One region of the Actinomadura citrea genome, then DNA from elsewhere that is predicted to be linked to it. Evidence: riboswitches for the same ligand, from Rfam matches in the RefSeq annotation. Region 1 holds a riboswitch; the other holds the start of a gene.
What was found. A riboswitch is a leader RNA that binds a small molecule or an ion and turns the genes downstream of it on or off. The one in region 1 is predicted to bind glycine.
Positions count from the first base shown of each region.

Region 2: linked by a shared signal. The riboswitch ahead of gcvP (aminomethyl-transferring glycine dehydrogenase) and the one ahead of gcvT (glycine cleavage system aminomethyltransferase GcvT) in region 1 are both predicted to bind glycine.

Region 1 covers NZ_JACCBT010000001.1:7,603,311-7,607,542, reverse strand. The annotation lists gene BJ999_RS34770 (serine hydroxymethyltransferase) at 1-328, opposite strand, end outside; gene gcvH (glycine cleavage system protein GcvH) at 325-714, opposite strand; gene gcvT (glycine cleavage system aminomethyltransferase GcvT) at 774-1,868, opposite strand; glycine riboswitch at 1,942-2,031, opposite strand; glycine riboswitch at 2,036-2,131, opposite strand; gene BJ999_RS34755 (hypothetical protein) at 2,556-2,903, opposite strand; gene BJ999_RS34750 (ArsR/SmtB family transcription factor) at 3,180-3,851, shown strand; gene BJ999_RS34745 (SRPBCC family protein) at 3,848-4,232, shown strand, end outside.
Region 2 covers NZ_JACCBT010000001.1:4,462,481-4,466,712, reverse strand. The annotation lists gene gcvP (aminomethyl-transferring glycine dehydrogenase) at 1-1,732, opposite strand, end outside; glycine riboswitch at 1,793-1,904, opposite strand; glycine riboswitch at 1,905-1,999, opposite strand; gene BJ999_RS20810 (lysylphosphatidylglycerol synthase transmembrane domain-containing protein) at 2,271-4,232, shown strand, end outside.

The DNA of each region.
Region 1 (4,232 bases):
GGAGCAGCGCGAAGTAGACGGCCGTGTTGGCCTGCGCCCCGCTGTGCGGCTGGACGTTCGCGTGCTCGGCGCCGAACAGCGCCTTGGCCCGGTCGATCGCGAGCTGCTCGGTGACGTCGACGAACTCGCAGCCGCCGTAGTACCGGCGCCCCGGATACCCCTCGGCGTACTTGTTCGTCAGGACCGACCCCTGCGCCTCCAGCACCGAGACGGGCGCGAAGTTCTCCGACGCGATCATCTCCAGGGTGCCCTGCTGGCGCCGCAGCTCCGCCGCGACGGCCTCGGCGACCTCCGGATCGGCCGTCGCGAGAGAGTCGTCCAAGCTCATGATTCCTCGACCAGCTTGCCGTAGGCGGTGGAGTCGAGCAGGTCGCCCGGCTCCACCGAGATCCGCACCTTGAAGATCCAGCCCTCGCCGTACGGGTCGTCGTTGATGACCTTCGGCTCGTCCACCACCGCGCTGTTGATCGCGGTGATCTCGCCGCTGACGGGGGAGTAGAGCTCGCTGACCGACTTGGTCGACTCCACCTCGCCGCACGGTTCGCCCGCCTCGACGGCGTCGCCCTCCGACGGCGTCAGCTCGATGTAGACGATCTCACCGAGGGCGTCGGCGGCGTGCGCGGTGATGCCGACCGTGACGATGCCGTCCTCGCCACCGAGGCCCGACACCCACTCGTGCTCCTCGCTGTAGCGGAGCTCCTCCGGAACGCTCACGATCACTTCTCTCTTTCCCCTGTGGGGGGCGCGCGCCCCCACACCGCCGGACAACTTGTTCAGGAACGCTTGTAGAACGGTAGGGCCACCACGTCCACCGGCTCGTGCCGGCCGCGGACGTCCACGGCCAGGCCCGTCTCCTCGACGCCGCTGTCGAGGTACGCCATGGCGATCGGCGTGCCCAGTGTGGGCGACGGGGCGCCGCTCGTCACGATGCCGCACGGCGCGCCGCCGGACGTGACGACCTGGTACCCCTTGCGGGGCGCGCGACGCCCCCGCGCGACCAGTCCCACGAGCCTACGGCCCGGCGGGGTCTGCGCCTGCGCCGCCAGAGCGGACTTCCCCACGAAATCGCCAGGCTTGTCCAGCTTCACCACACGGCCGAGGCCCGCCTCGAACGGCGTCGTCTCGGCCGTCAGCTCGTTTCCGTACAGCGGCATCCCCGCCTCCAGGCGCAGCGTGTCGCGCGCCGACAGCCCAGCCGGGACGACCCCCTCCACCGCGGCGAGCGCCTTCCACAGCCGGACCGCGTCGGACGCGTCCACGAACAGCTCGAACCCGTCCTCGCCCGTGTACCCGGTGCGGGCGACCAGCGCGTCCACGCCCGCGACCCGCCCCGCGAGGATCGCGTAGTACTTCAGGCCCTCCAGCGGCGCATCCGTGAACCCTTCGAGAATCCCCTGGGAACGCGGCCCCTGCAGGGCGATCAGCGCGTAGGAGCCGGACCGGTCGTCCACCGCGGCCTCGAACCCCGCGGCACGCTCGACCAGCGCCTCCCGGACGACGGCGGCGTTCGCGGCGTTCGCCACCACCATCCACGTCTCGTCCGCGAGCCGGTAGACGATCAGGTCGTCCAGGACGCCGCCGTCGTGCCCGCAGATCATCGTGTAGCGGGCCTTGCCGACCGGCATCGGCGACAGGTTGCCGACCAGCGCGAAGTCGAGCGCGGCCCCCGCGCCCGGCCCCGAGAGGAAGATCTCCCCCATGTGCGACAGGTCGAACAGCCCCGCACCCGTGCGGACGGCCTGGTGCTCGGCGGTCTCGCTCGCGTAGCGCAGCGGCATCAGATGGCCGGCGAAGTCGACGAGGTTCGCGCCGAGGTCCTCATGGACGTCGTGCAGCGGCGTCTTCTTCGCGGTCGGATCGGCGGACATGGGCTCGGCTCCTTCGTCACGGGCGCGCATGGTCCATCGTCCCACTCGCGCACCGGGCGTATCGGTGCCTCCCCCTCTGTCATCGGCGCCTGAGAGCTTCACCCGCCGCGGCACGGCGGGCTTTCACCTTCGGCGGGGGACCGGAGTCCCCGCTTTCCAGAGGTCGCCTGGCCCGTGCGGTCCGTGGGCCTGAGAGGTTCCGGGGAGGATTTGCTCCTTCGGCGTCCCCCGCCGGCTGCGAGGGACTCTCCCGCACGGGATCATCGGCTGTCGCAGAAGGCTAGCAGTGTTCATTGCGTTTCCCCAGGGTCGGGGCCCTGGGGGCCCCGACCCTGGGGAAACGCGTGCGATCGCTGCATCGCTCCGGCTCGCCTTGCGGCTCGCTTCGCGATCAGATCCTTGCTTCGCTCGGATCTGCCTTCGGACGCGATCGCGGGGGTCCAGGTGGTCGCGGGGCTCAGGTGGCGGCTGAGGTTGCTTCGTCAGACGGCTGAGGTTGCTTCGTTGGACGGTTGCTGCCGCCCGCGGCCATTTCGGTCCCCCTTGGCGCGGCGCCCCTCGCGCTCTGGCTTGTGCTTGGCCTGGCGGGTGCCCGCGGCGGCTTGGCTGTGTGCTGCGGCAACGGGGGCGACAGATCTGAGCGTCCTTGGGGATGCTCGGGTGCGCTTCGGCCGGTTCCGGCGGGCGTCAGCGTGGGGACGTGCCGGGGGAGGCGGACATGGACTTTACGCAGGTTTGTAGGGCGGTCCTGATCTTTTGCAGCTCGTCGGGGGCGGGGGTTCTGGTGGGGTTGGGGGTCGGCATCTGGACGCCTTGCTCGTGCATGCAGTCGTTGAAGGCCTTGACCGCCTTGGACTGGGCCGGGGGGAGGGGCGTGGTCTCGCTGCCTGGGCCGGGCTTGGGGGTGGACGGGGCCGTGGCCGCGGGGGTCGGGGCGGGGGGTGACGACGCGCTCGTCGCCTTGCCGTCGTCGGAGCCGCCGCAGCCGGCCAGGGCCAGCGTCAGCGCCAGTACCGCTACATGACCGCGCTTCAAGGGGGAACCTCCGTGGGACGGGGTGGGGTCGCCCATGATGCGCGTTCGGCCCTCCTTGGGGATACGGGCTCTCGTGACAATGACGCGCGGCCGGGTTAGCACCGCGACCGCAGACGATCAGTACGGAATCGATGGCTTCCTCGGGCATCGCCGAGCCGGCGCCGCTGTGACCTTGGTCGGCCCGAACCACGATGACGCTGCACACCATGGGCGCTCGGCGGCACCGACAACTAGAATTTCCTTGACAAATTATTTTGTCGGTTGGATCCTGGAGCGGTGCTGGAAGTCGCTGTGATCGAAGAACCCGCTGCGGCCGAGGCGTCCCTGGACCCGATCAGGTCACGGATCCTCGCCGCCCTGGCCGAGCCCGGCTCGGCCGCCATGCTGGCCGCCCGGCTGGGGCTCCCCCGGCAGAAGGTCAACTACCACCTGAAGGAACTGGAGCGCCATGGGCTGGTCGAACTCGCCGAGGAGCGGCGCAAGGGCAGCGTCACCGAACGGGTGTACCGCGCTACCGCCGCCTCCTATGTGATCTCTCCCAGCGTCCTGGCCGCCGTCAGCCCGGATCCCTCCCGGTCTCCGGACCAGATGTCCGCCCACTGGCTGCTGGCGCTGGGGGCCCGGCTGGTGCAGGAGGTCGGGACCCTGCTGACCGGCGCCTCTCGGGCCCGGCGGCAGGTCGCCACCTTCGGCATCGACGCGGAGGTGCGGTTCGCCACCGCGGCTGACCGGTCGGCCTTCGCCGATGAACTGGCCCAGGCCGTGGCCGTCCTGGTCGGCCGCTACCACGACGAGTTCGCCCCGCAGGGCCGGAACCACCGGGTGGTCGTCGGGCTCCACCAGGTCCCCGCGCAGCCCGGCGCCCGGAGGACCGCGCCCGGCCCGCAGCAGGTGGACGCGGGGGCGCACGCGGGCGAACCCGAAGCAGGAGAGGAGAACCGACGATGACCCACCCCTTCGAGATCGAGCTGGAGACGACCCTGCCGGCAAGCCCGGAACAGGTCTGGGAGGCGATCGCCACCGGACCGGGGATCGACTCCTGGTTCATGGGCCGCAACGAGGTCGAGCCGCGCGAGGGCGGAGTCGCCGCGATGGAGACCGGAGGCCGCCGGGAGGAAGCGATGATCATCGCCTACGAACCCGGCAAGCGCTTCGCCACCCGCACGGCCACCGCCGAGGACGGCCGGTTCATGGCCTTCGAGTATCTGATCGAGGGACGGGACGGCGGCAGCACTGTGCTCCGCGTCGTTCACAGCGGCGTGCTCGGCGACGACTGGCAGGACGAGTACGACGGGCTGCGCCGCGGCTGGCCCTTCCACCTCCACACAC
Region 2 (4,232 bases), 3.1 Mb from region 1:
TGGCGAGCAGGCCGGCCAGCTCGCCCTGGGAGCCGGCGTTCGGCTGGACGGAGACCTTCGCGTACCCGGTGATCTCGGCGAGGAAGCCCTCCAGTTCGCCGATCAGCTCGACGTAGCCGGCGGCCTGGTCGAGCGGCGCGAACGGGTGGACGGCGGCGAACTGCGGCCAGGTGATCGGCTCCATCTCGGCGGTGGCGTTCAGCTTCATCGTGCAGGAGCCGAGCGGGATCATGGAGCGGTCGAGCGCGATGTCCTTGTCCTGGAGCCTGCGCAGGTAGCGCAGCATCGCGGTCTCGGAGCGGTGCGCGTGGAAGACGGGGTGGGTCAGGTAGGGGCTCTCGCGGCGCAGGGCGTCCGGGAACGCCTCGGGGACCTCGCCGGCCGCGGCGGCGCCGAAGGCCTCCAGCACGGCCGTGACGTGCGCGGGCAGCGTCGTCTCGTCGCAGGCGATGGCGACCCGGTCGGGCCCGTCCGGGCGCAGGTTGACGCCGCGCTCGCAGGCCGCCGCGACGACCTCGGCGGCGCGGCCGGGCACACGGGCCAGGACGGTGTCGAAGAACGAGTCGTGCACGACCTCGACGCCGCCGGCGCGCAGCCCCGCGGCGATCTCGGCGGCCCGGCGGTGCGTCCGCTGCGCGATCGCGGCCAGCCCCTCGGGACCGTGGTAGACCGCGTACATGCTCGCCATCACGGCGAGCAGGACCTGGGCGGTGCAGATGTTGCTGGTGGCCTTCTCGCGGCGGATGTGCTGCTCGCGGGTCTGCAGCGCCAGCCGGTAGGCGGTGGCGCCGTCCGCGTCGACGGACACGCCGACGAGCCGCCCGGGAAGCTGGCGCTGGATGCCCTCGCCGACCGCCATGTAGCCGGCGTGCGGGCCGCCGAACCCGTAGGGGACGCCGAACCGCTGCGCCGAGCCCACCGCGATGTCGGCGCCGAACTCGCCGGGCGGGCGCAGCAGCGTCAGCGCGAGCAGGTCGGCGGCCACGACGGCCTTGGCGCCGCGCTCGTGGGCCTGGGCGATGACCGGCTCCAGGTCGCGGACGGCGCCGGACGCGCCCGGGTACTGCAGCAGCACGCCGAAGAAGTCGCCGTCGGGGAGGCCGCGGGACAGGTCGGCGATGACGATCTCGATGCCGAGCGGGATGGCGCGGGTCCGGACGACCTCGATCGTCTGCGGGAGGGCGTCGGCGTCGACGAGGAACGTCCCGGGGTCCTTGCGCCTGGAGACGCGGTGCGCGAGGGCCATGGCCTCGGCGGCGGCGGTGCCCTCGTCCAGCATGGAGGCGTTCGCGACGGGCAGCCCGGTCAGGTCGCCCACCATCGTCTGGAAGTTCAGCAGGGCCTCGAGGCGCCCCTGGGAGATCTCCGGCTGGTAGGGCGTGTAGGCGGTGTACCAGCCCGGGTTCTCCAGCACGTTCCGCATGATCACGCCGGGCGTGGTCGTCCCGTGGTACCCGAGCCCGATCATGGACGTCAGGACGGTGTTGCGGGAAGCCAGCTCGCGGAGCCGGTCGAGCGCGGCGGTCTCGCTCAGCGCGGGCGGCAGCTCCAGCGGCCGGGACGTGCGGATCGCGGCGGGGACCGCCTGGTCGATCAGCGCCTCGGCGCCGGAGTAGCCGATGGCGGCCAGCATCCTCGCCTGGTCGTCCGGTGAGGGGCCCACGTGCCGGTCGGCGAACGCCGACCGCGGATGCTGCGGCGCGGCCACAGGGGCGAAGAACTGGGCGGTCATGGAGGGCCTCCTGGCTGCTGCGGTCGCTCAGGTCCACCGCCGGCGCCCGGCCGGCGGCGGGTCTCCCCCTCTGTCATCGGCACCTGAGAGCTTCACCCGCGCGGCGGGGTTTCCCCTTCGGTGAGCCGTCCCGCCCCGCGCGCGGGGACCGACGGCTGCTTTCCAGAGGTGCCTCGCCCGAGCGGTCCTTTTGCCTGAGAGGTTCCGGGGATGTTGCCCCTTCGGCGCCCCACGCTGGCGGCGTGGGGTCTCTCCCGCACAGGGTCGACGGCATGTCCTGGGTCGAACCCTACCCAAAGGCGCGTCCGCGACGTCGTTCCGGCTCGCCGCAAGGGGCCGCGCCCTCCGGCGGCGACGCCGTACCGGCGAGTATCATGTGCTGACTCACCTGGGACTCGACGGTCCCGGGCCGCACGGGGGCGGGGAGACGAGGCTGCGGGATGGACGCGCGTCCCGGCGGCGGCCCCGCGACTCGACGGCGCGCCGCCGGGTCTGGGACGCTGATCACGATGGCGGATGGTCAGGGCGGCGGTACGGCGTGACACAGACCCACGACGGAGCGGTGCGCCCGGCGCAGGGTGCGACCGCCGGCGCGCCCGTCGACGAGCCCGCCCAGCCGTACCGGATCCGCCGGCCCTCCGACGCCATCCGGTTCGCGGCGTCCGTGGTGGGGCTGGCGGCGGTGATGCTGCTGGTGTCGATCGCGCAGCAGACGACCCACGGCCTGCAGACCGACATCGCGCAGGGCACCGCGCACGCGCCGCGGCTGCTGCTGACGCTGGCGACGCTGGTGTCCAGCTTCGGGGTGCTGGCCGTGCCGATCGCGTTCGGGATCGAGCGGCTGTTCCACAAGGACGGCATGCGCGTCGCGATCGCGCTGCTGGCCGCGATGATCGCTTTCGGGATCACGGTGGGCCTGGACGACCTGGTGGTGCGGGCCGCGCCGGGCGGCGTGCTCGACTCGCTGATCTGGGGCGGCACCGAGACCGCGCCGGTGCACACCGACATCGCCCCGGTGATCGCGTTCGTCAGCGCGGTCGGGATGGCGGGCCGCGCCCGCTGGCAGGCCGCGACCTGGACCATGATCGGACTGGCGGCGCTGACGGGGCTGACCGCGTCCTACGCCTCCGTCGCCGCGCTGGCCGCCACCTACCTGCTGGGCCGCGCCATCGGCCACGGCACCCTCTACGCGGTCGGGACTCCGAACCCGCGCCCGTCCGGCGCGGCCGTGGTGGCCGCGCTCGAACGGCTCGGGCTGCACCCGCTGCGGGGGGCGCGCCTGGACGGCGCGCACCACGCCGACGAGACCCGCCGCTACGGCGTCGTCCTCGCCTCCTGCCCGCAGGAGGGGTACGGCGCCCGGCTCCCGGCGGGCCGGGGGCCGCACGGCGACTGGGACGTGGAGGTCCGCGTCCTGGACCGCGACCAGCAGACCGCCGGGCTGCTCTACCGGGTGTGGCGGTGGCTGCGGCTGCGCGGCGCCACGACGGGGCGGACGCTGCGGTCGCTGCGCCGTTCGCTGGAACTGGAGTCGCTGATGGCGTACGCGGTGGACGCCGCGGGCGCCCGGACGCCGCGGCTGGTCGGCACGTGCGAGGTGGGCACCGAGGCGGCGCTGCTGGCCTACGAGCACGTCCCGGGGCGGCCGTTCGGGGACGCCCCCGACGAGGAGATCACCGACGAGCTGCTGGCGGACGTGTGGCGGCAGTTCCGCTCCCTGCAGGCGGGGCGGCTCGCGCACCGGCGGCTGGAGGACGAGGCCGTGCTGGTCGGCGACGACGGCCTCGCCTACCTCACCGACCTGCGGTCCGGGGAGACGGCGGCCGGCGACCTGGCGCTGCGCCTGGACCTCGCGCAGCTGCTCACCACGCTGGCGCTGCGCGCGGGGCCGGAGCGGGCGGTGCGGACGGCGGCGCCGGTGCTGGGCGAGGAGGCCCTCGGCGGTGCGGTACCGCTGCTCCAGCGGGTGGCGCTGTCGCGGGCGACCCGCACCGCGCTGCGGCGTCACAAGGACCTGCTCACCCGCATCCGGGAGCAGATCGTCCGGCTGAAGCCGGAGACGGAGGCGCCCCCCGCCAAGCTGGAGCGGTTCCGGCCCCGGACCATCGTCAGCATCGTGGCGCTGTCGGTCGCGGCGTACATCGTCATCCCGCAGGTGACGAGCCTGGACATCGGCCGGCTGGCGGCCACGGCGAGCTGGCACTGGGTCGCGGCGGCACTGGGGGCGGCGGCGCTCACCTACCTCGCCGCCGCGTTCATGCTGATGGGGTTCGTCCCCGAGCGGCTGCCGCTCGGCCGGACGGTCCTGGTGCAGCTGGCCGCGTCGTTCGTGAAGCTGGTCGCGCCGGCGGCCGTGGGCGGCGTCGCCGTCAACACGCGCTACCTGCAGCGCTCGGGCGTCCGGCCCGCCCTCGCCGTCGCGAGCGTGGGCGCGTCCCAGCTCGTGGGGATGGTCACCCACATCCTGCTGCTGGTGCTGTTCGGGTTCCTGACCGGTTCG